DNA from 2 places in the Enterobacter sp. DVT3837 genome. Region 2 is predicted to be linked to the other one. Evidence: riboswitches for the same ligand, from Rfam matches in the RefSeq annotation. Region 2 holds a riboswitch; the other holds the start of a gene.
What was found. A riboswitch is a leader RNA that binds a small molecule or an ion and turns the genes downstream of it on or off. The one in region 2 is predicted to bind cobalamin.

Region 1: another riboswitch for cobalamin. It lies ahead of btuB (TonB-dependent vitamin B12 receptor BtuB); the one in region 2 lies ahead of AC0XWG_RS22220 (cobyrinate a,c-diamide synthase).

The regions. Positions count from the first base shown of each region.
Region 1 covers NZ_JBWDLA010000001.1:1,647,529-1,663,326, forward strand. Annotated here, with positions in the region: gene ppc (phosphoenolpyruvate carboxylase) at 1-1,842, opposite strand, end outside; gene argE (acetylornithine deacetylase) at 2,089-3,240, opposite strand; gene argC (N-acetyl-gamma-glutamyl-phosphate reductase) at 3,329-4,333, shown strand; gene argB (acetylglutamate kinase) at 4,340-5,116, shown strand; gene argH (argininosuccinate lyase) at 5,191-6,564, shown strand; gene oxyR (DNA-binding transcriptional regulator OxyR) at 6,868-7,794, shown strand; gene sthA (Si-specific NAD(P)(+) transhydrogenase) at 7,768-9,168, opposite strand; gene fabR (HTH-type transcriptional repressor FabR) at 9,365-10,003, shown strand; gene AC0XWG_RS08115 (YijD family membrane protein) at 10,013-10,372, shown strand; gene trmA (tRNA (uridine(54)-C5)-methyltransferase TrmA) at 10,428-11,528, opposite strand; cobalamin riboswitch at 11,633-11,808, shown strand; gene btuB (TonB-dependent vitamin B12 receptor BtuB) at 11,875-13,728, shown strand; gene murI (glutamate racemase) at 13,673-14,524, shown strand; rRNA gene AC0XWG_RS08135 (16S ribosomal RNA) at 14,911-15,798, shown strand, end outside.
Region 2 covers NZ_JBWDLA010000002.1:1,471,861-1,487,658, forward strand. Annotated here, with positions in the region: gene AC0XWG_RS22150 (energy-coupling factor ABC transporter transmembrane protein) at 1-309, opposite strand, end outside; gene AC0XWG_RS22155 (energy-coupling factor ABC transporter substrate-binding protein) at 296-577, opposite strand; gene cbiM (cobalt ECF transporter S component CbiM) at 579-1,316, opposite strand; gene AC0XWG_RS22165 (cobalt-factor II C(20)-methyltransferase) at 1,313-2,026, opposite strand; gene cbiK (sirohydrochlorin cobaltochelatase) at 2,023-2,817, opposite strand; gene AC0XWG_RS22175 (cobalt-precorrin-6A reductase) at 2,828-3,613, opposite strand; gene AC0XWG_RS22180 (precorrin-3B C(17)-methyltransferase) at 3,610-4,335, opposite strand; gene cbiG (cobalt-precorrin 5A hydrolase) at 4,335-5,390, opposite strand; gene AC0XWG_RS22190 (cobalt-precorrin-4 methyltransferase) at 5,371-6,144, opposite strand; gene AC0XWG_RS22195 (decarboxylating cobalt-precorrin-6B (C(15))-methyltransferase) at 6,137-6,706, opposite strand; gene AC0XWG_RS22200 (cobalt-precorrin-7 (C(5))-methyltransferase) at 6,696-7,301, opposite strand; gene cbiD (cobalt-precorrin-5B (C(1))-methyltransferase CbiD) at 7,295-8,434, opposite strand; gene AC0XWG_RS22210 (cobalt-precorrin-8 methylmutase) at 8,431-9,063, opposite strand; gene cbiB (adenosylcobinamide-phosphate synthase CbiB) at 9,076-10,035, opposite strand; gene AC0XWG_RS22220 (cobyrinate a,c-diamide synthase) at 10,032-11,411, opposite strand; cobalamin riboswitch at 11,512-11,686, opposite strand; one part of gene AC0XWG_RS22225 (IS1 family transposase) at 11,827-12,275, opposite strand; one part of gene AC0XWG_RS22225 (IS1 family transposase) at 12,275-12,524, opposite strand; partial or broken gene AC0XWG_RS22230 (LysR family transcriptional regulator) at 12,582-13,031, opposite strand; gene AC0XWG_RS22235 (hypothetical protein) at 13,277-13,471, shown strand; tRNA gene AC0XWG_RS22240 (tRNA-Ser) at 13,513-13,600, opposite strand; gene AC0XWG_RS22245 (D-alanyl-lipoteichoic acid biosynthesis protein DltD) at 13,880-15,016, shown strand; gene AC0XWG_RS22250 (MBOAT family O-acyltransferase) at 15,145-15,798, shown strand, end outside.

The DNA of each region.
Region 1 (15,798 bases), on a different contig from region 2:
GCCCTGTTCGGTCACGCGCAGGCCGCCTTTCAGACTTCCCGGCGGTTGTGACAGCAGTGCGGCATGAGCAGGTGCACCGCCACGGCCAATGGAACCGCCGCGTCCGTGGAACAGGGTCAGCTCAATACCGGCTTTCTCACAGGTTTTAATCAGTGCATCTTGCGCCTGGTACTGGGCCCATGATGCTGCCATTACGCCCGCATCTTTTGCGGAGTCAGAATAGCCAATCATGACCATCTGTTTGCCCTGAATAAAGCCACGATACCAGTCGATGTTCAGCAACTGGGTCATGACATCATTGGCATTGTTCAGGTCATCGAGGGTTTCAAACAGCGGCGCGACCGGCAGGGCGTAGTCGATACCGGCTTCTTTCAGCAGGAGATGAACGGCCAGCACGTCGGACGGCGTTTTTGCCATGGAGATCACATAGGCCGCCACCGATCCTTTCGGCGCATCAACGATCGCTTTACAGGTGTTGAGAACTTCGCGGGTGTCGTTGCTTGGCTCCCAGTTGCGAGGCAGCAGAGGACGTTTGGAGTTCAGTTCGCGGATCAGGAAGGCCTGCTTGTCGGCTTCGGACCAGCTTTCATAATCGCCGATGCCGAGATAGCGGGTCAGTTCGCCCAGGGCTTCGGTATGACGGGTGCTCTCTTGACGCACATCGATACGCACCAGCGGTACGCCAAAACACTTCACGCGGCGCAGGGTATCAAGCAACTCACCGTTCGCGATGATGCCCATCCCACAGGCCTGCAGAGATTTATAACAGGCGTACAGGGGCTCCCAGAGCTGTTCGTTCTGGCTCAGAAGACCTTCGGGTTTTGGCAGGCGCTGGCCTTTAAGACGAGCTTCCAGCCAGGCCTGAGTAGCCATCAGCTGACTGCGCAGTTTTTTCATCAGGAAACGATACGGCTCGCTGGCACCTTCTTCACCAGCCAGCTCGCGCAGTTCCGGTGTTGCTTCAACCATCGACAGTTCGGAAATCAGTACCTGAATGTCTTTCAGGAACAGGTCGGTGGCCTTCCAGCGGCTCAGCAACAGGACATGACGGGTGATCTCTGCGGTCACGTTCGGGTTGCCGTCGCGGTCTCCGCCCATCCAGGAGGTGAAGCGCACTGGAACAAAATCCACCGGCAGGCGGTAGCCCAGGTTCTCTTCCAGCTGTTCGTTCAGCTCGCGCAGGTAGTTAGGAACCCCTTCCCACAGGCTGTTTTCTACCACCGCAAAGCCCCATTTGGCTTCATCAACCGGGCTTGGGCGATGCTTACGAATTTCATCGGTGTGCCAGGATTGGGCAATCAGCTGGCGCAGGCGGCGCATCAGCTGGTTGCGCTCGTAGTCAGCGATGTCTTTGTTATCCAACTGCTTCAGGCAGTTGTTCACTTCCACCATTTTATGGATCAGGGTACGACGGGTGATTTCGGTTGGGTGCGCGGTCAGTACCAGCTCCAGCGAAAGGGACTCCACCGCTTTTTTGATGGTGTCTTCATTGAGGCCTGGCTGATCTTTGAGTTTACGAAGCGTACGGGCAATGACTTCCGGGTTGCTGGCAGCTTCGCCATTTGGCGAAATGCTGTGGTATTGCTCAGCGGTGTTTGCCAGGTTAAGGAACTGGCTGAATGCGCGTGCAACGGGTAACAGCTCATCGTTAGAGAGGTTCTGCAACGTGGTTAGCAGCTCCTGACGATTGGCCTCATTACCTGCACGAGAAGATTTCGATAGCTTGCGGATGGTTTCAACACGCTCGAGGATGTTCTCCCCCAACGCATCTTTGATGGTATCTCCAAGCACTTTGCCGAGCATACTGACATTACTACGCAACGCGGAATATTGTTCGTTCATAAAAACCCAGTCACCCCATCATTTTTGTTTATGCCCAGTCGAAAATCTTCTGGACATTATTTTGTCATCTCCCTTTATAAAGCCACGTAAAACCCCCGTCGTCAATTGCTGCGAAAACGGTTCAGCAAACGAATAAATGTGGGTAATTTACGAAATTTAATTCGCTTCGCGTCAGATAAGTGATGCTTATGGGAATGTGACGGAGATCGCGAGATTTTCCCCTCTCAGATGAGAGGGGAAAGGTCATTAATGCCAGCAGAAGTGATGCACAACCTGAGTAATCAGTTCGCGGGTTGGCTTGATAAAGCGAGTTTCCAGATACTCATCCGGCTGGTGGGCCTGGTTGATGGAGCCAGGGCCAAGGACCAGCGTCGGGCAGAGCGTTTGAATAAACGGCGCTTCGGTGCAGTAGTTCACCACATCGGTTTTCTCGCCGAGCAGTTTTTCCACCACGTCGACCAACTGGTGATCCGGCGGGCACTCGTAGCCCGGAATTGGCGGATGAAGATCGGAAACTGTCAAGCGACCAGGCCAGCGTTCACTCACCGGTGCAAGGGCTTCTGTCAGTAATCCGTTCAGATCGCTCAGCGTCATACCCGGCAGCGGGCGGATATCCATGTGCAGCTCGCAACAGGCGCAGATACGGTTGGAGGCATCGCCGCCGTGAAGGCTGCCGAGGTTCAGCGTCGGATAAGGAACGGTGAACGAATCATGGTGGTAGCGCTCTTTCAGGGAATCACGCAGCTGCATGATGTGGCCGATGGCATCGTGCATCAGCTCAATGGCGTTCACCCCGCGCGCCGGGTCGCTGGAGTGGCCGGACTGGCCCAGCACGCGTACTGCCGTCGAGATATGGCCTTTGTGCGCACGAATCGGTTGCAGAGACGTTGGCTCGCCGATGATCGCGCAATCCGGGCGAATCGACGTGTTTTCAGAGAAGTAGCGAGCGCCCGCCATGCTGGTTTCTTCATCGGCGGTCGCCAGAATGTAGAGCGGTTTTTTCAGTTTCGTCACGTCCACGTCACGCAGCGCGTCGAGGATAAAGGCGAAGAATCCTTTCATGTCGGCGGTGCCCAGACCGTAGAGCTTGTTGTCATGCTCGGTCAGGGTGAACGGATCGCGCGTCCAGCGACCGTCGTCAAACGGTACGGTGTCAGTATGACCGGCCAGCAGCAGGCCGCCCGCACCGGTTCCGGTGCGGGCGAGCAGGTTAAATTTGTGGCGGGTTCCGGGGACGGGCTGAACCTCAACGTTAAACCCAAGATCGCTAAACCAACCCGCCAGCAGATTGATTAAAGACTCATTGCTCTGATCCAGCGCTTCTTCGGTTGCACTGATGGACGGTGTGGCAATCAGAGCGCGGTAGATCTCGATAAATGGCGGTAAGTTCATTTTCATTGTTGACACACCTTAGGTCGTGATAGTATCAATATTCATGCAATAAATGTGAATAAAAATACATTAACGTTGAGCATAAAGGAACCCGATGTTGAATACGCTGATTGTAGGCGCTAGCGGTTATGCGGGCGCAGAGCTTGTAAGCTACGTGAATCGCCATCCACATATGACCATAACCGCTTTGACCGTGTCAGCGCAAAGCAATGATGCAGGAAAGTTAATTTCTGATTTGCATCCGCAACTTAAGGGCATTGTTGATCTGCCGTTGCAGCCAATGTCTGACATCAGTGAGTTCACCGAAGGCGTCGACGTGGTGTTTTTGGCCACTGCGCACGAAGTCAGCCACGACCTGGCACCGCAATTTCTGGCGGCCGGTTGTGTGGTGTTCGACCTCTCTGGCGCGTTTCGTGTTAACGATGGCGCGTTCTATGAAAAATATTACGGTTTTACCCATCAGCACCCGGATCTGCTTGAAAAAGCGGTGTACGGCCTGGCGGAGTGGAGCGCAGACAAACTGAAAGAAGCGGATCTGATTGCTGTCCCGGGTTGCTACCCGACGGCGGCGCAGCTTTCACTTAAGCCATTGATCGACACAGGTCTGCTGGATCTGAATCAGTGGCCGGTGATCAACGCCACCAGTGGCGTGAGCGGTGCCGGGCGCAAGGCTGCTATCTCCAACAGCTTCTGCGAAGTGAGCCTTCAGCCGTATGGTGTGTTTAACCACCGTCATCACCCTGAAATTACCACCCATCTGGGCGCGGAGGTGATTTTCACCCCGCACCTGGGCAGCTTCCCGCGTGGGATCCTCGAAACCATTACCTGCCGCCTGAAACCGGGCGTAACCAAAGAACAGGTGAACGAGGTCTTCACTCAGGCATACGCGGATAAACCGCTGGTGCGTTTGTACGATAAAGGCGTCCCGGCGCTGAAAAACGTGGTCGGTTTGCCGTTCTGCGATATCGGCTTTGCTGTGCAGGGCGAACACCTGATTGTGGTCGCCGCAGAAGATAACTTACTCAAAGGCGCTGCCGCTCAGGCCATGCAGTGCGCAAATATTCGTTTCGGCTTCCCTGAAACGCAGGCTCTTATTTAAGGTGTGATGATGAACCCATTAATTATCAAACTCGGTGGTGTACTGCTGGACAGCGAAGAAGCGCTGGAGCGTCTTTTTACCGCGCTGGTTAACTATCGCGAATCGCACCAACGTCCGCTGGTGATTGTTCACGGTGGCGGCTGCGTGGTGGATGAGCTGATGAAAGGGCTCAACCTGCCGGTGAAAAAGAAAAATGGCTTGCGCGTCACGCCTGCCGATCAGATTGGCATCATTACCGGTGCACTGGCGGGAACGGCGAACAAAACGTTGCTGGCATGGGCGAAGAAGCACCATATTGCCTCTGTCGGCCTCTATCTGGGCGATGGCGATAGTGTAAAAGTGACCCAGCTCGATGAAGAGCTCGGCCATGTTGGACTGGCACAGCCAGGTTCGCCTAAGCTGATTAACACGCTGCTGGATGGCGGTTTCCTGCCGGTGGTCAGTTCTATCGGTGTCACCGAAGAGGGCGAGCTGATGAACGTGAACGCGGACCAGGCGGCAACTGCACTGGCGGCAACGCTGGGCGCAGACCTGATCCTGCTTTCCGACGTGAGCGGTATTCTGGACGGCAAAGGTCAGCGCATTGCGGAAATGACGGCGGCGAAAGCCGAGCAGCTGATTGCGCAGGGCATTATTACCGACGGTATGATCGTCAAAGTGAACGCTGCACTGGATGCCGCGCGCACGCTCGGCCGCCCGGTAGATATCGCCTCCTGGCGTCACGCGGAGCAACTCCCGGCGCTGTTTAACGGCACGCCGATTGGCACGCGTATTTTAGCGTAAGTTTTTTTTGAATGACCGCAGGCCGGGCAAGCGTATCGCTACCCGGCGGAACTAACGAATAAAGGAACGATGTTATGGCACTTTGGGGTGGGCGTTTTACACAGGCAGCGGATCAGCGGTTCAAACAGTTCAACGACTCTTTGCGCTTCGACTACCGCCTGGCCGAACAGGATATTGTCGGCTCTGTGGCCTGGTCCAAAGCGCTGGTTACCGTGGGGGTACTGACCGCAGATGAGCAACAGCAGCTGGAAGAAGCGCTGAACAACCTGCTGGAAGAAGTGCGTCTGAACCCGGAGCAAATTCTCCAGAGTGATGCCGAAGACATTCACAGCTGGGTAGAAGGCAAACTGATCGATAAAGTCGGTCAGTTGGGTAAGAAGCTGCACACTGGCCGTAGCCGTAACGACCAGGTCGCAACCGATCTGAAGCTGTGGTGTAAAGATACCGTTGGCGAACTGCTGGCCGCTAACCGTCAACTGCAGAGTGCGCTGGTGGAAACCGCTCAGAATAACCAGGACGCGGTCATGCCGGGTTACACCCATCTGCAGCGTGCGCAGCCAGTGACGTTTGCGCACTGGTGCCTGGCCTATGTCGAGATGCTGGCGCGTGATGAAAGCCGTCTGCAGGATACTCTGAAACGTCTGGACGTGAGTCCGCTGGGTAGCGGCGCGCTGGCCGGTACGGCGTATGAAATTGACCGTGAACAGCTGGCAGGCTGGTTGGGCTTTGCCTCTGCCACCCGTAACAGCCTGGACAGCGTGTCTGACCGTGACCACGTGCTGGAACTGCTCTCAAATGCTTCTATCGGCATGGTTCACCTGTCGCGTTTCGCAGAAGACCTGATCTTCTTCAACTCCGGTGAGGCCGGGTTTGTCGAGTTGTCTGACCGTGTGACTTCAGGTTCTTCCCTGATGCCGCAGAAGAAAAACCCGGATGCGCTGGAGCTTATCCGCGGCAAGTGTGGCCGCGTCCAGGGCGCGCTGACCGGCATGATGATGACCCTGAAAGGGCTGCCGCTGGCGTATAACAAAGATATGCAGGAAGACAAAGAAGGGCTGTTCGACGCGCTCGACACCTGGCTGGACTGTCTGCATATGGGCGCACTGGTGCTGGATGGTATTCAGGTGAAACGCCCGCGTTGCCAGGAAGCGGCGCAGCAGGGGTATGCAAACTCCACTGAGCTGGCGGATTACCTCGTTGCGAAAGGCGTACCGTTCCGTGAAGCGCACCATATTGTGGGCGAAGCGGTAGTGGAAGCGATTCGCCAGGGTAAACCGCTGGAAGATCTGGCGCTTGCCGAGCTGCAGAAGTTCAGTGCGGTTATCGGGGATGATGTTTATCCGATTCTGGCATTACAGTCTTGCCTGGATAAGCGTGCGGCGAAAGGCGGCGTGTCACCTAAGCAGGTCGCGCAGGCGATTGCGGATGCGAAAAACCGCTTAGTTTAAACTGTGCGGGCGGGTGCCCTCACCCCGGCCCTCTCCCACGGGGAGTGGGAGAAAAACGGAGCCTGGCTTAACGCCAGGCTTTTTTACGCAAAAAAAAGCGGACCACGGGGTCCGCAAAAGTTCACGTTGGCTTTAGTTGTTCGAGTTTTGAGAGAAACTCGCTGACGGAGCGGGGTCGTTTTGGGTCAAACACGTGCCGCCTCGTCTATGTGGTGTATTATTCAACAGAATGCTTGATAGGGATAATCGTTCGTTGCTATGCTATCTATCGCCATGAACTATCGTGGCGACGGAGGATGAATAATGAATATTCGTGATCTTGAATACCTGGTAGCGTTAGCCGAGCACCGTCATTTTCGCCGCGCGGCAGATTCCTGCCACGTCAGCCAGCCTACACTGAGCGGTCAGATCCGCAAGCTGGAGGATGAGCTGGGTGTGATGCTGCTGGAGCGCACCAGTCGTAAGGTACTGTTCACCCAGGCAGGTCTTTTGCTGGTTGATCAGGCGCGCACCGTGCTGCGCGAGGTCAAAGTGCTCAAGGAAATGGCAAGCCAGCAGGGGGAAACGATGTCAGGCCCACTGCATATTGGCCTGATCCCAACCGTTGGCCCGTACCTGTTACCGCACATCATTCCGATGCTGCACCAGACGTTCCCGAAACTTGAAATGTACCTGCATGAAGCGCAGACCCATCAGCTGCTGGCGCAGTTAGATAGCGGTAAGCTCGACTGTGCCATTCTGGCGCTGGTCAAAGAGAGCGAAGCCTTTATTGAGGTGCCGCTGTTTGATGAGCCGATGATGCTGGCGATCTATCAAGATCACCCGTGGGCGAACCGCGATCGCGTGCCGATGGCCGATCTGGCCGGCGAGAAGCTGCTGATGCTGGAAGATGGCCACTGCCTGCGCGATCAGGCGATGGGTTTTTGCTTTGAAGCGGGTGCTGATGAAGATACCCATTTCCGCGCAACCAGCCTGGAAACGCTGCGTAATATGGTGGCTGCGGGAAGTGGTATTACACTGCTGCCTGCGCTGGCCGTACCTCGTGAACGCACGCGAGATGGCGTGGTGTACCTGCCGTGCATTAAGCCAGAGCCGCGCCGTACGATTGGCCTGGTATATCGCCCGGGTTCGCCGCTGCGCAGCCGCTATGAGCAGCTGGCAGAGGCCATCCGGAGTTCAATGGATGGCCATTTTGACAGCGCGTTAAAACAGGCGGTTCAGACCGTTTAGTGCCGCTACCCGATAGGCTTCTGCCATGGTCGGGTAGTTAAAGGTGGTGTTAACGAAGTACTCGATGGTGTTACCACCCCCTTTTTGCTCCATTATCGCCTGGCCGATATGAATGATTTCCGCGGCGCGTTCACCAAAGCAGTGAATACCGAGGATCTCTTTCGTCTCGCGATGGAACAAAATCTTCAGCGTTCCCACGCTCATCCCCACGATTTGCGCGCGCGCCAGATGTTTAAACTGCGCACGACCTACCTCGTAAGGCACTTTCATGGCTGTCAGTTGCTGTTCGGTTTTCCCGACTGAGCTAATTTCCGGGATGGTGTAAATCCCTGTCGGAATATCTTCAATCAGATGCGCCGTTGCTTCGCCTTTCACCAGCGCCTGAGCCGCAATGCGTCCCTGGTCGTAGGCTGCTGACGCGAGACTTGGATAGCCAATAACGTCACCGACTGCATAAACGTGCGGCAGGGCGGTCTGGTACATACTGTTGACCTTCAACTGACCGCGACTGTCGGTTTCCAGACCAATGTTTTCCAGCGCCAGCGAATCGGTGTTACCGGTACGGCCGTTGGCATACAGCAGACAGTCGGCTTTCAGCTTTTTGCCGGATTTCAGGTGCATAATCACACCGTCATCGCAGCCTTCGATTTTCTCGTACTCTTCGTTGTGGCGAATGACGACACCGCTGTTCCAGAAGTGATACGAGAGGGAATCCGACATCTCCTGGTCGAGGAAGGCCAGAAGGCGATCGCGGGTGTTGATCAGGTCAACTTTGACCTCCATGCCCCGGAAGATCGACGCATATTCGCAGCCAATCACCCCAGCGCCATAGATAATCACGTGGCGTGGTTCGTGGTGCAGGCTGAGGATGGAGTCACTGTCGTAGATGCGTGGGTGCGAGAAATCTACATCGGCCGGGTGGTACGGGCGTGAGCCGCAGGCAATAACGAATTTTTCAGCGGTGATGGTTTCAACCGAACCGTCGTGGCATTCGAGCGCCAGGGTGTGCTCATCAACAAAATGCGCGTTACCCTGCAAAATTTCACAGTGGTTACGCTCATAAAACCCCTGACGCATACGTGTCTGCTGGTTAATGACGGTATCCGCGTGATTCAGGATGTCGGCAAAGGATGAACGAAGAAGTCGGGAGTGGTCGCTGTAGAGAGGGTTCTGGTTAAATTCGATAATGCGGCTAACGGCGTGGCGGAGGGCTTTCGAAGGGATGGTGCCCCAGTGGGTGCAACCGCCGCCAACATTATGGTAGCGCTCAATGACCGCTACTCGGGCTCCCTGTTTCACCAGACCCATAGCAGCACCTTCGCCGCCGGGGCCGGAACCAATAACTATTGCGTCGTAATCGTAGGAATGTGGCATGGCAAGGCTTACCTGTTCTTATACATAAAAGCAACAGAATCATAACATCATTGCCAGAGTAACCCAATTATCGTTGTGCTTTTTTCGGGCAGTGAAGCACAAACCGCGCGTAAACAATCATTCACAAAGCCAGGCAAACAGATTAATTTTATTCTCTGGTATAGTGCCATCAGGCCTTTGGAAGGATTCAACTATCGTGATGGGCGTAAGAGCACAACAAAAAGAGAAAACCCGGCGTTCGCTGGTGGAAGCCGCATTCAGTCAACTGAGTGCCGAGCGTAGTTTTGCCAGTTTGAGCCTGCGTGAAGTTGCGCGCGAGGCCGGGATTGCGCCAACGTCCTTCTATCGTCACTTCCGTGATGTGGATGAACTGGGTCTGACCATGGTCGACGAAAGTGGTCTGATGCTGCGTCAGCTCATGCGCCAGGCGCGTCAGCGTATCGCAAAAGGCGGCAGCGTGATCCGCACCTCCGTGTCGACCTTTATGGAATTTATCGGCAATAACCCCAACGCGTTTCGTCTGCTTCTGCGCGAGCGTTCCGGAACCTCTGCGGCGTTTCGTGCTGCCGTCGCGCGTGAAATTCAGCATTTCATCGCGGAACTTGCCGACTATCTTGAACTCGAAAACCATATGCCGCGTGCGTTTACTGAAGCACAGGCTGAGGCGATGGTGACGATTGTTTTCAGCGCGGGTGCCGAAGCGCTGGATATCAGCATTGAACAACGCAAGCAGCTCGAAGAGCGACTGGTATTACAGCTTCGCATGATTTCTAAAGGTGCGTACTACTGGTATCGCCGTGAACAAGAGAAACTGGCACATCAAACCGAAGAGTGAAGGTGAGTAATGAAACAGTCAGGTCAGGATAAAGGGACGCTGTTGCTGGCATTGATCGCTGGCTTATCCATTAATGGTACGTTTGCCGCTATTTTTAGCTCAATCGTACCTTTTTCGATTTTCCCGCTAATTGCACTGGTGCTGACGGTTTACTGTCTGCATCAACGTTACCTGAACCGCACTATGCCGGTCGGGTTACCGGGGTTGGCTGCCGCCTGCTTTATTCTGGGTGTGTTGCTGTATAGCACAGTGGTGCGTGCCGAGTATCCGGATATCGGCTCTAACTTCTTCCCTGCGGTACTGTCTGTGGCGCTGGTGTTCTGGATTGGCTCGCGCATGCGTAGCCGTAAGAGCCAGTTACCAGAGTAATGAATTATTTGTAAGGCAGGTGAGCGAAGCTCCACCTGCCAAAAATGCCAGATAATTACTTCGCCGTGAGCAGTACACCACACTCCATATGGTGCGTATACGGGAACTGATCGAACAGCGCCAGACGTTCAACCTTGTGCGTCTGGCTTAATGTTTCGAGGTTCTTGCATAGCGTCTCCGGATTACAGGAGATGTACAAAATACGCGGGTACGCCTGCACCATCTTCTCGGTTTCGCTGTCCAGGCCACTGCGCGGCGGATCGACAAAAATCGTCTCACACTGGTAGCTCTTCAGATCAATGCCCTGCAGGCGATTAAACTCGCGTACGCCGTTCATGGCCTGCGTGAACTCTTCTGCGGCCATACGAATGATCTGCACGTTGTCGATATGATTAGCCGCGATGTTGTACTGTGCCGCAGCAACCGATGGTTTTGCGATTTCTGTGGCCAGCACGCGCTCGAAGTTACGCGCCAGCGCCAGCGAGAAGTTGCCGTTACCGCAGTACAGCTCAAGCAGATCGCCCGTCGATCCTTCCGTCGCCTTCAGCGCCCACTCAAGCATCTGCACGTTCATCGCGGCGTTCGGCTGGGTGAAGCTGTTCTCTACCTGACGATACACCATCTCTTTACCCGCCACCGGCAGACGCTCGTCGATGTAATCCTGATCCAGCATGATTTTGGTTTTGGTAGCACGGCCAATCAGATGAACATTGATGTTCTGCGCGCGCAGCGCATCGCGCAGGGCTTCTGCCTGCTCGCGCCACTCGTCATTCAGCGCTTTGTGATACAGCAGAGAGACAATCGCCTGGTTACTTTGGGTAGTCAGGTAGTCAATCTGGAACAGCTTATTGCGCAGCACTGGGTTGGTGCGCACACCGTCCATAATGAGGGTCATTAGCTGGTTAATCAGCTCGCTCGCCGCCGGAAAACTGTCTACGCGGATACGGGATTTTGTCTGCTGATCAAAAATGATGTGGTACAGGTCGTCACCGTCGTGCCAGATGCGGAACTCGGCGCGCATGCGGTAGTGGCTGACAGGAGAGCGGAACACCTCGGGAACGGGCGCGTTGAAAGGCGTCATCATACTTTGCAGGCGGACAACTTTCTCTGCCAGCTGCGCGTCGTACTGTTCTGTCGGGAGGTGTTCTGGGGTCATGATGCGTCCTGAGTGATAAAGAATTACGCGGGGATTGTAGGCATTGTTCAGGGGATGTCCAGATTTAATGGCTAATAGCTATCTGGACATCTATACGTGTCTAATTGTAGCATTCTGTTTCCGGTCTCCTGAGAGTGAAAAGGGAATCCAGTGTAAATCTGGAGCTGACGCGCAGCGGTAAAGACTGGCGGGATGAGCGTTGTAGACACTGTGAAAATGGGAAGTCTTCATCCTTCTAAAGCCACCTAGCCCGAAGACCTGCCGGGATCACGTCGCATTTGGTTTCATCATCGCGTGCTATAGATGAATCCTGCGGCATCCTTCTTATATTGTGGATGCTTTAACAATGATTAAAAAAGTATCGCTGCTGACGGCGTTGTCCGTCACGGCATTTTCGGGCTGGGCGCAGGATAGCGCAGACTCGTTGGTGGTGACTGCAAACCGTTTTGAACAACCGGCAAAAACCGTTCTGGCTCCGACATCTGTTGTGACGCGTGAAGATATTGAACGCTGGCAGGCAAAGAGTGTGGTGGAAATCATGTCACGTCTGCCTGGCGTGGATATCGCGCAAAGCGGTGGAATGGGCTCGAACTCTTCGACATTTATTCGCGGAACTGAATCTCGCCATGTGCTGGTGCTGATTGACGGTATTCCTTTGAATAACGCCGGGATCAGCAACGTACCTGACCTGAGCCAGATCCCGACTTCCCTGATTCAGCGTATTGAATACATTCGTGGCCCACGTTCGGCTCTGTATGGTTCCGACGCGATTGGCGGTGTGATCAACATCATTACCGGACGCGATAAACCGGGTGCGGAAATTTCTGCAGGTGTGGGGTCTAAGGGTTACCAAACCTATGATGGCTCTTTCCAGCAGGTTCTTGATAAAACCAGGATCACGATGGCGGGTAACTATACCTATACCCGTGGTTTTGATATTGCAGCCCAGGATGCACCGCGTCAGCCTGACCGCGATGGCTTTATGAGTAAGTCACTGTACGGCTCTGTGGAACAGCAGATTACCGACAGCGTGAGCGGCTTCTTCCGTGGTTTTGGTTATGACAACCGCACGGCGTATGACGGTTACGATCACTATGACGCCAACTTTATGGTGGATGGGCGACCGGATACTCGCCAGCTCTACAGCCAGAACTGGGATACGGGACTACGTTACAACCAGGGGATTTTCCAGTCACAACTGGTGGCGGGTTACGGTCGCAGTAAAGATCAGAACTATGACCCGAAGAAAGGGCGCTATGCTGATTCCGCAACGATGGATGATGTGAAGCAGTACACCACCCAGTGGCTTAATACTGTTGAAGTCGGTCACGGCAACATTGGTGCAGGACTGGACTGGCAAAAGCAGAAGACGCAGGCCGGAACGGGCTACCTGGATAAAGGTTACGAGCAGCGTAATACCGGCGTTTTCGTTTCAGCGATGCAGCAGTTCAACAGCGTGACGCTGGAAGCGGCGGCGCGTAATGACGACAACTCCAACTTTGGTAACTATGGAACATGGCAAACCAGCGCAGCGTGGGAGTTTGTGGATGGTTATCGCGTGATAGCCTCCTACGGTACCGCATTTAAAGCGCCTACGATGAGTCAGATCCACAGTGCAAACTATGGTAATCCAGACCTTAAACCGGAAGAGAGTAAGCAGTGGGAAGGAGGTTTTGAAGGCCTGACGGGACCGGTTAACTGGCGTATTACAGGTTATCGTAATGATATTGATAATCTGATCAGCAGCGATCCGCATACATACCGTTACTACAACGTTGATGAAGCGCGTATCAAAGGCGTGGAAGCCACGGCGCAGTTTGACACTGGCCCGGTAGGCCATCAGATCTCTTACGATTATGTTGACCCACGTAATGCGAAAACCAACGAAGTCCTGGCTCGCCGCTCTAAGCAGCAGGTTAAGTATCAGCTTGACTGGCAGGTCTGGGATCTCGACTGGAATCTGGCGTACCGTTATCTGGGAACTCGTTACGACGTTGCGATCGATCCGAATACCTATGCGTCAGAACGTGTGAAAATGGGTGGCGTAAGTTTGTGGGATATCGCAGTTTCATATCCTGTCACCTCTCACCTCACAGTTCGTGGTAAAATAGCCAATCTGTTCGATAAAGATTACGAGACAGTTTATGGCTATCAAACTGCAGGACGGGAATACACCTTGTCTGGCAGCTACACCTTCTGATCCGCGTCCCACTGTACTGGTGTTTGATTCCGGCGTTGGTGGGCTTTCGGTCTATGATGAGATTCGGCATCTCCTGCCGAATCTCCATTACATCTACGCTTTTGATAACGTCGCTTTTCCGTACGGGGAAAAAAGCGAAGAGTTTATTGTTGAGCGTGTGGTTGAAATTGTTACCGCGGTACAAAAGCGTTACCCCCTTGCGCTGGCGGTTATCGCCTGCAATACGGCGAGTACGGTTTCCCTTCCTGCCTTGCGTGAAAAATTCCAGTTCCCGGTTGTGGGCGTCGTTCCTGCAATAAAGCCAGCCGCGCGTCTGACGGCGAACGGTATCGTTGGTTTGCTGGCAACACGTGGCACCGTGAAGCGTCCTTATACGCGTGAACTGATCGACCGCTTTGCTAATGAATGCCAGATAGCAATGCTCGGATCGGCGGAGCTTGTCGAAATGGCTGAAGCGAAGTTGCATGGACACGCTGTTTCGCTGGAAGAGCTGCGCCGCATTTTGCGCCCGTGGTTGCGGATGCCGGAGCCGCCAGACACCGTTGTTCTGGGATGTACCCATTTCCCTCTTTTACAGGAAGAGCTTCTGGCTGTTCTGCCAGAGGGGACTCGTCTGGTGGATTCCGGTGCGGCAATTGCGCGTCGTACTGCCTGGTTGCTGGAACATGAAGCGCCAGATGCAAAATCTACCGATGCAAATATCGCTTTTTGTATGGCGATCACAAAAGAAACTGAACAACTTTTACCCGTTTTACATCGTTACGGCTTTGAAACGCTCGAAAAACTGGCGTTGTAGCACGGTTTTGAGCAAAAAAGAGGCGGTTGAAAGTTTTTTTCAAAAGAGGGGTTGTCAACGTCTGAGAACTCCCTATAATGCGCCTCCACTGACACGGAACAACGGCTTACAAGCCGCCGGGTTAGCGGGGTTCAGAGATGAACACCAACAGAGAAAAGTGAAAATAATCGCTTGACTCTGAATGAGGAAAACGTAATATACGGGACCTCGCAACGGTGAGCTGAAAGCCGCGTTGCAACTGCTCTTTAACAATTTATCAGACAATCTGTGTGGGCACTCAAAGTGACATGGATTCTTAACGTCCTCGGACGAAAAATGAATACCAAGTCTCAACGAGTGAACACGTAATTCATTACGAAGTTTAATTCATTGAGCATCAAACTTTTAAATTGAAGAGTTTGATCATGGCTCAGATTGAACGCTGGCGGCAGGCCTAACACATGCAAGTCGAGCGGTAGCACAGAGAGCTTGCTCTCGGGTGACGAGCGGCGGACGGGTGAGTAATGTCTGGGAAACTGCCTGATGGAGGGGGATAACTACTGGAAACGGTAGCTAATACCGCATAACGTCGCAAGACCAAAGAGGGGGACCTTCGGGCCTCTTGCCATCAGATGTGCCCAGATGGGATTAGCTAGTAGGTGGGGTAACGGCTCACCTAGGCGACGATCCCTAGCTGGTCTGAGAGGATGACCAGCCACACTGGAACTGAGACACGGTCCAGACTCCTACGGGAGGCAGCAGTGGGGAATATTGCACAATGGGCGCAAGCCTGATGCAGCCATGCCGCGTGTATGAAGAAGGCCTTCGGGTTGTAAAGTACTTTCAGCGGGGAGGAAGGTGCTGAGGTTAATAACCTCAGCAATTGACGTTACCCGCAGAAGAAGCACCGGCTAACTCCGTGCCAGCAGCCGCGGTAATACGGAGGGTGCAAGCGTTAATCGGAATTACTGGGCGTAAAGCGCACGCAGGCGGTCTGTCAAGTCGGATGTGAAATCCCCGGGCTCAACCTGGGAACTGCATTCGAAACTGGCAGGCTAGAGTCTTGTAGAGGGGGGTAGAATTCCAGGTGTAGCGGTGAAATGCGTAGAGATCTGGAGGAATACCGGTGGCGAAGGCGGCCCCCTGGACAAAGACTGACGCTCAGGTGCGAAAGCGTGGGGAGCAAACAGGATTAGATACCCTGGTAGTCCACGCCGTAAACGATGTCGACTTGGAGGTTGTGCCCTTGAGGCGTGGCTTCCGGAGCTAACGCGTTAAGTCGACCGCCTGGGGAG
Region 2 (15,798 bases):
CCCCAGCCAGTAGTGCCCCACCGGAACGCTCATCGCCAGCGTATGCGGATCACGGGTGACGCTAAAGAGGATCGTCAGTACCCCGACCAGCAGAAAGCCAAACGGCAGCGACATCCAGCGACACCAGCGCCAGAAGGTCATCCGCAGCAGCCAGCAGGTCAGTCCCGCCGTCAGCGCCAGGACGATCCCCTGCCCCAGCGGCGGCAGCGCAAACGCCAGAGTCATCAGCGCCAGCCAGAGCAGAAACTTGCGTTCCGGCGCAACCTGAGCCCAACGGCTCTGGTAGCTCAGCCTGTCAAGCCCGGTCATCACGGCGCTGTCTGCCTTTGGTGTAGCCCAAAATATAGAAAATCACCGCTGCGCCAATAGATCCCTGGAGCGTAAACAGCAGACTTTCAATTTCGCCGCTGGCGGGTTCATAGAGCGGCGTGAACCATGGCGTGTAATGAGGTGCCACAACCTGGATTTGATTTTCGGCTTCACCATCCGAGCCACCAAATTCGCCACCGTGATCGATAAAAAATGGCATTACGATCAGGGCGAGCACCATCGCCAACAGCATCAGCGTCTTTTTCATCTCAGTATCCTTGTGCGGTAATCAGCCGACGTTTGGTCAACTGGTCATAAATCATGACGGTTAACAAGCCCTCCGCGATGGCAATGGGGATTTGCGTCAGGCAGAAAATGCCCATGAATTTCACCATCGAGCCCGCGGCACCCGTCGCCGGGTCCGGGAACGCCGCGCCAAGCTGGACCGAGGTGACAAAATAGGTCACCAGATCCGCCAGCATGGCGCACAAAAATACCCCGACGTCACGGCGAAGCCCGGCACGGCAGGCCATCTTCCACACCATGTACCCGACAACCGGCCCAATCACCGCCATCGACATGCCGTTCGCGCCAAGCGTGGTTAACCCGCCGTGCGCCAGCAGCAGCGCCTGAAACAGCAGCACGATGGCGCCAAGAATGGCGACGACGCCCGGCCCGAACAGAATCACGGCGAGCCCCACGCCGGTCGGATGCGAGCAACTGCCGGTTACCGATGGGATCTTCAGCGCCGACAGCACGAAAATAAACGCCCCGCACAGCGCCAGCAGAACTTTCTGGTGATTATCCTCCTGCACGATACGACGCAGGCGCACCAGCCCGTACCATAGACACGGTAAGAAGAGCAGCCACCACGCCAGCGCCCACATCGGCGGTAAAAACCCTTCCATGATATGCATCGCGAACGCCTGCTCCGGCACCACCATCAGCAATAGCGCCGCCGCCAGGCCACTTAATGACAGCTGTTTAAGCTGTTGTTCGAGTTTCATTGCGCATACTCCCACTGTTTGTTGACCAGAATGGTCGAGAAATAGGGTAACGGCTGGTCATCAGCAACCTCATCCAGATGCCGCCAGCACTGCTCGCCGGGGAGCGTGGCCTCTGACATCATCAGTGCACAGTCCAGCAGTCCGGCCTGCGTCAGTAGCGCTTTGATGCGCGCAAACCGGCCATAGACCTTCATCAGCACCAGGCTGTCGTGTTGCTGCAGCGCCAGTGCAATTTCTGCTTCCGGCGCAGTACAGGAAATCACCGCCAACGACTGCTGTTCCATCGCCAGCGGCATTTTTGAACGCGCGGCAATCTCGGCAAACGACGTCACGCCGGGCACAATCTCCAGCCAGTCCGGGCTGCCAATGCGCTGAAGTAAGAACACCCAGGTGCTGAACAGCATGGCATCGCCAAGGGTGATAAAACCAACCTGTTTCCCGTCGTTCACCTCACGCACTAACGCGTCGGCCACCTCATCCCACACCGCCTCCTTTTCAGCACTGTCGGCGCTCATGGGAAAGTGGCAGCAGCGGATTTCGGTCTGTTCGCCGATAAACGCCCGGACGATAGAAAGCGCCAGGCTATCACCGCCTTTGCGGCCCGCCGGGGCGTAGAGAATATCCAGCGAACCAAGGATCCGTGAGGCACGCACGGTGATAAGATCCGGCGCGCCCGGCCCGGTACTCAGGGCGTACAGTTTGCCGCTCATGCCGCCTCCTCCATCGTGACGCTCAGCGCCTGCTGGAGATGGGCGACAAACATTGCGCGTACCGCCGGGTTTTCACCCAGCCCGCTCAGCCATGGCGTCGCCGTGATCCCGGCGGCGTTAAACAACGTCTTCCAGGAGTCCTCGTCGTCAGAGGCCATATCGTTGATGGCGTGATCGCCTGCCACCAGCATCAGCGGCATCAGATGCACGGCGGTGACGCCTTCTTTACCGAGGCTCTCAATCAGGATGTCGACTTCCGGATAGCTCTCCACCGCGCCGACGCGGGCCGGGAAGCCCTGGGCCATCATCATGTGGTCGAGGCAGGCATAGGCCGCAAAGGCATGATGGCTGGCACCGTGGCCCATAAACACCACTTTTTCCGTGGCCCCAAGTGTCGGCATCTGCTGTTGCAACGCGCGCATCAGCTGCGCGTAATCGTCGTGGCTGCTCAGTAGCGGTGCCCCCAGCGTCAGGCGGGTAAACAGCGGGCGCAGGCTCTGCACTTCACGGACAATTTTTTCGTACTCATCGCCGTTGATGATGTGCAGAGACTGGATCGCCACGTCCTGATATCCCTGAGCCGCAAGCTTTTTCAGCGCCTGCAGCGGCGTGTCGATCTCAATGCCGTCACGCTGTTTGAGCTTGCGAATGATCATCCCGGAGGTGAATGCCCGAAACAGCTCGCGGTCAGGGCAGCTTTCCGCCAGCGCATGCTCGCACGCCACAATATTCTTCTCGCAGGTATCGTGGTAGCTGGTACCAAAGCTGACCACCAGAAGCGCCTTTTTCATCTCTAACTCCTTAAACAGCGGCCAGCCAGCGCGCTAAACGCCCGGCGAATGCGGCCTGACTTTCCAGTAATTCCTCTCCCGTCACCAGCGGTGCCGGGCGTGTAATCACGATGCAGGGGATGCCCGCATCCAGACAGGGTTGAACCTTCTCCTGATAGCCACCTTCCGCACCGGAGGCTTTGGTTATCATCACGTCTGCCCGGCACTGGCGATAAAACGCCGCGTTAAATTCAGCGCTGAAGGGCCCGCACATAGCGAAGATCTCGGTGACGCCAAAGCCAAGTCCGGCGCATTGCTCGATGACCTCGGGCACTGGCAAAACCCGGGCCAGCAGCGTTTTCTCCGGCAGCCCGGCGCGCCAGCGCGCCAGATCTTTACTGCCGGTGGTCAACAGCACGCGTTCGCCAAACCGCCGTGCGATCTCGCAGGCCTCTTCAATTCCCGGCACGCTGTAGAGCAGCGGATGCGTCAGCTCGCTGAGCTGTTCGGGGCGCTGATAGCGGCTAAGTAACACGCCCACCGTTTCACAGGCCGTCAGGATGTTGCGGCTGACCACCTCAGCGTAGGGATGCGAAGCGTCAATCACCCAGCGGGTCCTGTTTTCCGCCAGCCAGTCAACCATCTGTTGTGGCTCCAGGCGGCCACAGCGCACCCGACCGTTAATGTCGCCCGCCAGCCACTGCCCGGTGGGCGTCGCCACCGACAGGGTGTAGGCCACGCCCGCCGCATCCAGTTGCTGGCAGATCGAGCGGGCATCGCTGGTGCCGCCCATGACCAGTACGTCGCCATAGTTCACAGCACATAGCCCCGGGGGGTGATCATCAGCCCCTCCTGAACGAAGGTGGCTTTATTTCCGACGATCACCAGGCTTGTCATATCGACCGGCTCAAAGTCCATATCGCCCAGCGTGGTCAGCCACTTATCCTGCTTTTTACGCCCGGCAGACTTCACTACCCCTACCGGCGTTTGCGGGCTTTTGCTGGCGGACAGCAGCTCAAACGCCCGTGCCAGATGGCCCTCACGACCCCGGCTGCGCGGGTTATAGAAACAGATGACGAAGTCCGCTTCTCCCGCGGCGACAATACGTTTTTCGATGACCGGCCACGGCGTCAGCAGATCGCTTAAGCTGATGTGGCAAAAATCGTGCATCAGCGGTGCGCCAAGCAGAGATGCGGCGGCGATACTGGCCGTCATTCCGGGGATCAGGCGAACCTCAACGTCCAGCTTCTGTTTGCTGACCAACTCCAGCACCAGCCCCGCCATCCCATAAATACCGGCGTCGCCGCTGCTGATAAGCGCGACGTTATGCCCGGCCTGCGCCAGTTCGATCGCTGCCTGACAGCGCTCAATCTCTTTGCACATACCGGTTTTGATCACCTGTTTGTCGCCGGTGAAGGCCTTCACCAGATGGGTGTAGGTTTTGTAGCCAACGATGATTTCTGCCGCCTGCAGCGCGTCTACGGCTTCCATGGTCATCATGGCCTGCGAGCCAGGGCCGATTCCAATTACGGTTAACATCAGTGTGAAACTCCCAAAGTGATAGTGACGCCCTGTTCGCGCAGGGTTTCGCCTCGTAGTTGCCCATGGCTCAGCAGCCACGCTGCCGGTCCCGAGACGCTCCCCACTCCAACCGTCTGGCGTACAAACGGTGAAGCCGGAAAGCGATGTTCGTGCTCACGCAGCGCGTCAGCGGTAAAGGTTTCAAACGGCACACCCCAGCAGGCGGCAAGCTGGAGCAGGCCCGCTTCGTCTTTTTTAAGGGAGACGCTGCCAATCGCTTTTAGGGCCAGCGGGTCGAACCGTTGCGCCTCAAGCTGACGCGCCAGCAGCGTCGCCAGCAGCGGAAACGGCGTGTCGCGTCGACAGCCGATGCCCGCCACGACCCGCTGAGGGACCAGCTTCCAGTGCGGCAATGGCAGTTCCGGCAGCGTGTTTCGCAGCGTAATACACACCAGCGCATCCAGTTCCGGCAGGTGCTGCAGGTCGCTCACGGTGATAAACCCGCGCCGATCGCACTGACTGACGTCGTCATCGAGTTCCGCATCCCACCACAGCCCTACCCGCTGGTGGCTCACCAGCATCTGGTTGACGATTTTTACCGTCGTTCGGAAATCGCTCATTCGGGCATTCAGCTGGAAGGCAAGGGTATCCAGCGCGGCCATCTCGTTGACGTCCGTGGCGGTGGTAATCACCGGGTCAGCCCCCAGTATTCCCGCCAGGTGGCGGGTTAACGCATTCGCACCACCAGCATGGCCGGAAAGCAGGCTAATCACGTGCTGCCCGCGTTCATCGATCACCACCACCGCCGGGTCGCTCAGTTTGTCGTGGATTAACGGTGCCAGGACGCGCACCGCAATGCCGGTTGCGCCGATAAAAATCAGCGACGGGTAGTGCGTGAACGCCTCGCGAACCGCCGGGGCAAAGCCGCCGTCGAAGGGAACAAAGCCCTCTTCCTGCAAACGCTCGCTGGTAAAGCAGGTTACCGGCAGCATCGCCGCCAGCCGCTTCGCCAGCCGCACGCCGCCCGGGGTCAGGCAAAAAAGCGCGATGGACTCAGGCTTTACGGTATTCATGGCTAAAATCCGCGGCATAGAGTTTTGAGTAGTGATACTCCTCGCCCAGGAATTTCCCGACCAGAATGAGCGCCGTTTTGCGGATCCCCGCCTCGCGTACCTTGTCGGCGATGTCCGCCAGCGTGCCGCGTACGGTCTGGCTTTCCGGCCAGGTCGCTTTATAAATGACGGCAACGGGCGTGGTGTCTGGATAACCACCTTCAATCAGGCGTTCCGCCACCCGATGAATACGCTGGACCGAAAGATAAATCGCCATTGAGGTCTGATGGCTGGCAAATGACTCCAGCTGTTCACGCGCCGGCACCGGCGTACGACCTTCGAGGCGGGTAATAATCAGGCTCTGCGAGACTTCAGGCACGGTGTACTCCACCCCAAGCTCCGCCGCAGCGCCGAGGAAGGCGCTGACGCCGGGCACCACCTGCCAGGCGATTCCGCGTTTGGTCAACACTTCCCCCTGTTCCCGGACGGAACCGTAGAGCGAAACATCACCGGTCTGTAAACGTACCACCGTTTTTCCGGCCATTACGCCAGCCGCCATCAGGTCGATTATCTGTTCTAAATGGAGTTCCGCGCTGTCGTGGCATTCCGCCCCCTGTGGGCAATAGGCCAACAGTTCGGTATTGATAAGCGAACCGGCATAGATGACCACCTGCGCCTGCTGCAGCAGCCGGTATCCCTTGAGCGTAATGAGCTCTCGATCGCCGGGACCTGCACCGACAAACCACACGCAACGGGAATCAAACGTCTCAGACATGATGTTCTTCCTTCTGACAGGCGATAACAAAAACGGGATTGTTCGGTTTGAAATAGTGGCCGCTGCCAAGCGGGGCCAGTGCGGAGACCTGCATTTGCAGGCAATCAATGTCCTGCGCGCCAATCTGCTGCAGATGGGCCAGCGCGGTATTGAGGTTTTCCATCAGGATAAACGTCATCACCAGACGTCCGCCTGGATGTAGCTGGCGCATGGACCAGTCAATAAGCGATGTCAGATGGCCACCGCTGCCGCCCATAAATACCGCATCGGCCTTATCCGCCACCGGCAACGGCGCTACGCCCGGCAAAATAGCGATATTGTGACAGGCAAAATGCTGGCGATTTTCTGCAAGCAGCTGCAGAGCCGCAGGGTTACGTTCAATGGCCGTCACGCGCAGCGAGGGAAACTGCAGCGCCGCCTCTATCGACACGCTCCCTGTCCCCGCGCCGACATCAATCAGGTGGCTGGCGCAGTGCAGCGCAAGCTTTGCGATGGCCAGGGCGCGTACCGCCTCTTTGGTCATCGGCACCGTTTCACCGCGCAAAAACAGTTCATCTTTCATCGAGGATCACCACTGCATTCATTTCATAGTCGGCACTGACCGCACTGACGGGCAGCCAGTGGATCCGTTCGTTTTCCATCGCCAGGTTTTCACCAATCACCATCCAGCGATGGCCCTTACCGCGTGCCACCAGCTGCGCGGCAATCTCTTTCGGCCCGCACTGGCTATCGGTGACCATCGCCACTTTGCGATGCCGTGCCAGTTCGTCCACATTCACGCTGCGACCATGGCTGCTGGTGAGCCACATCTCATTCATATCAATGCCCGCCTGCGCACACAGGTACTGCACTGCGCTGATGCCGGGAATAATGCGCACGCGCGCAATACCGAAATGCGCCACCATTCGCGTTCCGATACCGTAAAACAGCGGATCGCCGGAGGCGACAATCACCACCTTTTTCGCCTGACGCGCCTCAATCCAGGCCAGCAGCGCCGGAATGTTAGCGCCCAGGACAAAGGTCTCGCCGCAAAACGCCGGGAACTGCAGCAGATGACGTTTTCCGCCGACCAGCGCATCGGCACACTCAATGGCTTCACGCGCAGCGGGCGTCATCAGATGCAATCCCGCAGGTCCCATCCCCACAACCGTTAACATTGCAGCTCCCGGGCAATCGCCTCGACCGGGCGGTTGCTACCCAGCACCTGGTTATCAAAGGAAAACAGAATGGCGTCACAGGTCGGCGGTGTTTTGGTAAAGCGCAGCATCTGCATCACGCGCAGGCAGATACGTTTGGCGAGGTGGCTGTAAATAGCCTGAAAACCCCAGGTTTCGATATGCTCCATCGCCGCCTCGGTGGTATCACAATCGCTGACGAGGGTCAGTAACTCCAGCGGCGCGCCGAGCAGCGCCAGATGCGCCACCAGCGTTTCCATGCGCGCATCGGCGATATGGCTGTGGGTGTGGAAAACCCCGGCGGCAATTTTGACGAGCTTGCCGGGATGGCCGACCAGCACTATCTGGCGAAACCCCAGCCGCACGGACTCTTCGATCATGTAGCCGACAAAGTTGCTCATGGTGACCACGACATCTTCATCAATGCCCATCTGCTCGCGCACAAAACGCTCGCCATGATTGCCCGGCACCAGCACGACCCGTTCCAGCCCCGCCGCGCGTTTAATCTCCAGCTCCAGAGAGAGCGAGCGTTTCCAGCTCTCCTCTGACATCGGTGTGACAATACCGGTGGTGCCGATGATCGAAATCCCGCCCAGGATCCCGAGGCGTGAGTTGTAGGTTTTCTGCGCCCGCGCTTCACCTTCAGGCGCAAAGATCTCAACGTCAGCCCCGCGCGTCGGACCAATCGCCTCGCGCACTGCGGACTCAATGGTGTGACGCGGCGTGCGGTTGATCGCCGCGCTGCCGATGGGTAGGCCAATTCCTTTACGCGTGACGGTCCCCACGCCTTCGCCACCCGAAAGCGTAATCTCGCCGCTGTCGTTGAGCGTCACGCGGGCGAAAATCAGCATGCCGTGTGTGGCGTCGACGTCATCCCCCCCGTCTTTGCGGATGGCCGCAATCGCCTGCTGACCTTCAATGTGCGGCGACTCCACGTTCAGACATAGCGTGACGCCGGAGGGGGTCACAATGGAGATCTGATGAATAAGATGCTGGCGCAGCACCATCAGTGCGGCGACTTTCGCTGCCGCGGTCGCGCAGGAACCGGTGGTGTAGCCTTTACGTAACGCCTTCCCGTTATGCCATACCGGGGCATCGAAGGTTGAATCGCTCATCGCGCCCCCTGCAGGTAATAGAGCATGGCGTTCACAATCGCCGCCGCCACATTGCTGCCGCCTTTGCGCCCAAGGGCCGCAATCGCGGGCAAATTGCTGTGCGTCAGCGCCTCTTTCGATTCCGCCGCTCCCACAAAACCCACCGGAACACCCACCACGCCGCTGACGGCAACATCATGCTCAAGCAGGCGAAACAGCGCCGTTGGCGCGTTACCAAAAACGAAGACCTTCTCGCTCTCTTCCGTCACCGCGATATCCACCGCCGCCATCGAGCGGGTTATTCCCTGCGCTTTTGCCTGCGCCACCACCCGCGGGTCGCTGATATAGCAGCGACATTCACCCCCGAACGTCGCCAGCAGCGTTTTGTTGATCCCGGAGAGCGCCATCGTGGTATCGGTATAGATAACTGACGGGCGACGGAGCGCCGCGCAAAGCTGTTCCAGCGCATCATCTGAAAACCAGAGAATATCCAGCCAGTCAAAATCTGCGGTGGTATGGATCACCCGCTTGACGATCGCCTCATGCAGCGGGCTGGCAAACCGGTATTCCGGCCGCGTTTCGCGAATGATTTCGCCAATGATGTCGAAACTTTTGGCTTCAATCGCCTGGGGTTGCTGGATGTATTGCATTGTCTCTTGTCCTCAGGCCACGCCAACCATCAACCAGCGTGCTGCGATAAACAGCGCCAGCGCCAGGGTGGAGGAAACCCACATCAGTCGAATCGTTCGGGAAATGTCGTCTACCGCAATCGGGCGCTGCGCGTCGCCAATCCACGGCTTTTCTACGCGCTGGCCAAAATAGTCGTTGGGTCCGCCAAGCCGGATGCCCAGCGCGCCGGCGACCGTCGCTTCTGCCCACGCGCAGTTGGGGCTGCTGTGGTTGTAGCGGTCGCGCCAGCCGACGCGCAGCGCGCGGGAGAAATCGTCACGGCATAGCCACGCCGCGATGCTCAACAGAAGCCAGCTCAGACGAGCGGGGATATAGTTCGCCAGGTCATCCATACGGGCGCTGACCATGCCGATCGCGCGGTATTTTTCGTGCTTGTAGCCCACCATTGAATCGAGGGTATTCACCGCCTTATAGGCCATCGCCAGTGGCGCACCGCCCAGCATGAGGAAAAACAGTGGGGCGATAACGCCATCGACCGTGTTCTCCGCGACGGTCTCCACCACCGCCCGGTTGATCTGTTCCGGCTGAAGTTGAGACGTATCGCGTCCCACTATCCAGGAGAGTTTTTCGCGGCTTTCATCAAGGTCGCCCGCTCGCAGAGGACCTTCAACGTCCCGTGCAGCGTTTGCCAGGCAGCGCCCGGCCAGCACGGTAAACATCATCCACACTTCAATCGCCCAGCCCAGCCAGGGATGAACCATCCGTCCGAGCGCCAGTACGCCCCAGGCTATGCCCCAGGTCAGCCCCACCACTACCAGCCACATGACGCCGCCGCCAACGCGTAGCGCCGTGTCGCTATGACAGCAGCGGCGAATACTCCGCTGCATCGCATTGATCAGGTTGCCTATCCAGCGCACCGGATGCGGCCAGTTTTGCGGGTCGCCGATAGTGACATCGAGCAGCCACGCGACGCACCAGGCCAGCAGGGTCATAGTGCCCCCCTCGCCGCCGTCAGCCAGCGGTTGAGCATCATGGGGCGTTGGGCAAAGTGGAGGTGCAGATAGCTTGCGAACGTGTTGCCAACCTGCCAGCCGCCCGTCCACTCCTGCATCGTCACGCCATCGCGTACTTTGCGACACGCCAGTACCGCGGGGGTTTGGGGAGAGAAGTCGGAATAGTGAAATTCATGCCCACGCAGCACCTCTCCGCTATCGGCCAGCAGCGTGGGCTGGCGCGCCTGCGCCTCACAATAGCCAAAACGGGTCAGCCGTTTACCCATCCTGCTGTGGCCGGGGATAACATTGGCCATCCGGTGCGTGGCCCCCTCGCTATCTTCGAGCGTGCTGCCGAGATACATCAGCCCACCACACTCGGCGTAGATCGCTACGCCTCGCCGGTGCGCCTCCCGCAGGCTGGCAAGCATCGTGGTGTTTTCCGCAAGCCGTGCCGCGTACAGCTCCGGGTAACCGCCCCCAAGCCAGACCATCTGGCAGTCAGGTAAATGGGTATCGCGCAGCGGGCTAAAGCGGATAATGTCGACCCCGGTACGTTCGAGCAGCGTGATGTTATCCGCGTAATAGAAGTTGAAGGCCTCGTCATCGGCCATCGCGAGCGTCAACCCGCGCCCGGCGTCCCCGTCAGGGAGCGCGGGCCAGGAGCCCTGCGGCAGCGACGCCATCTGGCTGAGCGAGAGAAGTTGCCCGATGTCCAGCGTACGTTCGAGAATGGCGGAAAAATTCTGCCAGGTCTGCAGGTCCGCGACCGACTCCCGGGCGGTGACCAGTCCCAGATGGCGCTCGGGCAAACCGACGCCTTCAACGCGGGGGACATAACCCAGGACGGGTACCGTGCAGTAGTGTTCAATTGCCGTTTTGAGCAACTGATAATGTGATTCGCTGTTGACGCGATTGACAATCACCCCGGCAATATTGAGGGTGGGATCAAATCGCTGAAAGCCCATTACCGTGGCGGCAATTGAAGTAGAAACCGCCTTGCCATCCACCAGCAGAATCACCGGGCAGCCCAGCTGTTTTGCCATCGCGGCGGTGCTGCAATAGTTCGGGTCGGTGCCGTAGCCGTCATACAGCCCCATCACACCTTCAATCACCGCGATATCCGCCTGCTGCATATGCTCGCAGAACAGCGCGTTGAGTATCGGCTCAGGAAGCATGAAGCTGTCGAGGTTGCGGGAGGACGTACCGCTGACTTTGGTATGCCAGCCGGTATCAAGGTAGTCAGGGCCCACTTTATATGGCTGGACGCGTAACCCACGCTGTTTTAACAGACTCAACAGGCCTAGCGTCACCGTGGTTTTACCACAACCGCTTCCGGTACCTGCAAGAACAAACGCGTACTGCTTTGCCGCCATGGCCCTGATCCTGTCCAGGGTGGTCGGGAGGTATAGATACACGTAACCCCAGTCTTTCGACTGTATGATGCATCAGTACAACCCACTTCCCACCGAAGTTGTTGAACGTTCCCGACAGGCAGGTCTTCTGGCTTAGCGTCCTCCTCGCCCGTCCTTCCCAATCTCACGATCAGTGGTCATTACGGGGTCGTCAGCATCACAGCAGCGGGGGCTGCGGGGGATTGTCACCCCCTTCCCTACCACAAATGTGGCAAACCGGTCGGCTTACATAATGAGAAAATAGCGCGTTATAAAACAGCAATGCTATTTACGGCGTTTCACTTCATCTTAGGCAAATACTTAACCGTAATGAAATACACGCTGAGTAAAATGTGGCGCCAGAATAATTGACGCCTTCCTCGGTAATGACTCCAACTTACTGATAGTGTTTTATGTTCAGATAATGCCCGATGACCTTGTCATGCAGCTCCACCGATTTTGAGAACGACAGTGACTTCCGTCCCAGCCTTGCCAGATGTTGTCTCAGATTCAGGTTATGCCGCTCAATTCGCTGAGTGTAACGCTTGCTGATTACGTGCAGCTTTCCCTTCAGGCGGGATTCATACAGCGGCCAGCCATCCGTCATCCATACCACGACCTCAAAGGCCGACAGCAGGCTCAGAAGACGCTCCAGTGTGGCCAGAGTGCGTTCACCGAAGACGTGCGCCACAACCGTCCTCCGTATCCTGTCATACGCGTAAAACAGCCAGCGCTGACGTGATTTAGCACCGACGTAGCCCCACTGTTCGTCCATTTCCGCGCAGACGATGACGTCACTGCCCGGCTGTATGCGCGAGGTTACCGACTGCGGCCTGAGTTTTTTAAGTGACGTAAAATCGTGTTGAGGCCAACGCCCATAATGCGGGCGGTTGCCCGGCATCCAACACCATTCATGGCCATATCAATGATTTTCTGGTGCGTACCGGGTTGAGAAGCGGTGTAAGTGAACTGCAGTTGCCATGTTTTACGGCAGTGAGAGCAGAGATAGCGCTGATGTCCGGCAGTACTTTTACCGTTACGCACCACGCCTTCAGTAGCTGAGCAGGAGGGACAACTGATGGAGATGGAAGCCACGGGAGCACCTCAAAAACACCATCGTACACTAAATCAGTAAGTTGGCACCATTACCAAATCTGCGCGCATAATAGCCGCATCGTATTCACGATTTAAAAAATCGCCGATATTAGCCAGCGAGTGAATGTTGACAATAATATCAGGATTTAATTTATTAAACTCCCATAAATTGGGGATCAGCCAGTGCGTACTGAAGGTAGGATTTACCGCTAACTCCACCACCTGAACGGCAGGCTGCCAGCTCATTATCATATTTGTATCGCGCTCCAGCCTATTAAGCGTCTCTTTCACGATATTCAGATAATGCTTTCCAGCTGCATTTAGAAAAATCCGTTTTTTGGCATGGTTAAATAATGAGGTGTGTAAAAACTCCTCCAGGGCCGTCACCTGTCTGAACACTGCACTCTGCGTTAACGCCAGCTCTTCTGCCGCGCGGGTATAGCTTTCGTGACGCGCCACAACTTCGAACGTCACCAGCAACTCGCTCTTGGGGATTTTTCCTCTCATCATGTCTTCCATTCATGGTGGATAATAGTAATTTTTTGAAGCGAATAAACCCTGCTTCAGAACGATACCGCCATTATATTTTAGTTATGTTCTGTCGGCAGTGATCCACACCATGATTTAATCAGTTTTGCGTGTCAGACCAAACTATTTGCAGAAAATTAAATGAAACATGAAAAATTATTAAGAACCTGTTCACTATGATGTCTCTCGTAATGGAGACAGCGTCTTATTATACGAAAAACCGTATGGGCATTAAAAATAGTAATAGCCAGGGCTGGACGTTAAAAAATATAAAACAAAACATTATGCTAAAAATTGAGCAGGTTTTTTGTCCTGTTGACAACACGCTGCGCGCCCTGCAGCTGATACACACTGTGTATGGAAGAACACCGTTCCAGCGCCACATCAGCATGACTGAATCGCATGCTGAAACCGGCTAAAACAAAAAACCCAGGTCGCATAACGACCTGGGTTTCGAATTTGGCGGAAGCGTAGAGATTCGAACTCTAGAACCCTTTCGGGTCGCCGGTTTTCAAGACCGGTGCCTTCAACCGCTCGGCCACGCTTCCAAAGTGAGGCGCACTATAAACATCTATTAGCGCCTTGTAAAGCAGGAATTTTTCTATTTTTCCCCACAGGCGTTTAACTGCGCAAAAAGTCACCCAGGTGCTTACCTCACATCAGTCTCTGCACCCTTGTACATACCGTAACACAGCAACGCTCATCCGTTTAAATCGCTCTGGTATAGAATGCCACATAAACAGATGGCCTTTTGTTGTGTAATTGTTATAAATCGAAATGACAACAGACTTCAAAAAATTACTGTCATGTAATCTTACTGGTTGATGATGAAAATCAAAAATACGCTTTGCTTACACATCCTGATGGCGACACTGGCCATTTTGTTCCTGTGTGTTCACCCGTTGGTGACAAGCTTCGATCCGCCCCTCGCCTTTCAGCCACTGATTAAATCAATGGCGGGCACACCTAAAGAACAAGCGGAAAAAATAGCCACCATTTCCCATGCCTTAGAAGGGAATGCTATTTTCTTCATCGGTGCATCAGAGGTCGCCACCTCTGAAGATGAACATTACGCTGTATATAATTACTTTAATAAGCAATTGCACAAGCCCGTCGTGGCGTATGGCGATGCATTTGTCGATGACGAAACGCAATTCTTACTGTTCTCACGTTTTAAAAATAGCCTTAACGCAAACAGTAAAGTTGTGTTGCTTCTGGCACCTGACAGTTTTTACTCAAAAGGTCTGCCTCCTGCTATCTATGCCGATAATTTCCCCGGTTCTATTTTTAATCCGCTGATGAAAGATCCGCAGGCGCGACCGCTGCTGGTTAATTATTTAAAGCATATTGATAGTAAAGACATAAGCCATTTAACCTTTGGCCAAATGCGTGTCTTTGGCTGGCACCCCGATCTGATGTGGGACGAGCTGAGCTTCCAGTTTGCGAACGTCTGCACCCTGATAAAAAACGACTGGCTGGCGCTGCTCAACATCACGCCCCAGACGGTACAGCCCTGGCCGCAGCAGCCAACCACCCACATCGCCCCAGACTGGGATAAAGAGCTGGCGAACGCGCGCGAGTTAAATAAAAAACGCCAGCAGAGCGCGGCCACGCTGTGGATGGACAAAACGATTTACGAAGAGGACGGTAAACCGCAACAGTGGGATGACACGCCGGTCGTGCCTGCGCAAATCGCCGCGTTCAGTAAAACCGTCCAGCTGCTGAAAGAACGTCACGTGCAGGTGATTGCTATCGTCGACCCGGTTAATCCCTGGGCACTTTACAATACCGATACCTTCCGCCCGGTTGATAAGCAAATTAAAACCATTCTGGAAAAGAACCAGATCCCTTATTTAGATATGTACGCCATGCCTTATCAGAATGGCTGGAACTGGGATCGTTTGCACCCTTCCGAACTGGCCTGGGTTCCTATGATTCGCTTTATTGCACAGAGTTTTAAATGATGAAAATCGCGATCCGTCTTTTTTTCCTTTATCTCCTGTTGGCAATCACCGTTGTCGCATGGACCTCTGTTGATGACAGCATGAGCATGCAGCTGCATTTTGAATATCAAAAGTTCTGAGGCCGAATGATGTATAGCTCAGGAATGTTTTTTGTCTATTTGTTTTCATCCGCCCTGGTGTTTGCGGCGGTTAACCGCGTATTACGCCATCGTCTGACCTGGTTATCAGCATTCTCCATACTGACAGCATTAGGTTGGGGCTATATTTTTCAGGGTGATTACCTTGTTCCCGTAGCCGTTTTTTTCAGTTTTTATGTTTTCGCCACGTTAAAAGCCAAAGGATGGTTAAAAACGTGGCAGGCGGTCGTTTTAACATTATTGCCGTTGTTCCTGGTGAAATTACACTTAAATAACCACTGGGGCATGATTGGCCTCTCTTTTATGACGTTCCGCGCAATTGATGTATTGCTCTATCGCAGTAAAAAAGAAGGCCAGAATTTCCTGCATTATTTCTGCTATCTCTTTATGCCTTTTATTATCCTGGCTGGCCCTATGTACCGCTGGCGGACATGGATGAATGATGTCAGCAAGCCCGTGTTTGCACTTAACCGTGAACAGTTTTTAGTGGCCTTAGAGCAAATCATTACCGGCATTATCCAGAAGTTCCTGTTTGCCATGCTGATCGATTCGCTTGTCGTGCAGCCCTGGAGCCATAAGCCGTTTACGCTGACCGTGGGCGTGGTGATGTCGATTGCCTATAGCGCCTACCTCTACTTTGATTTT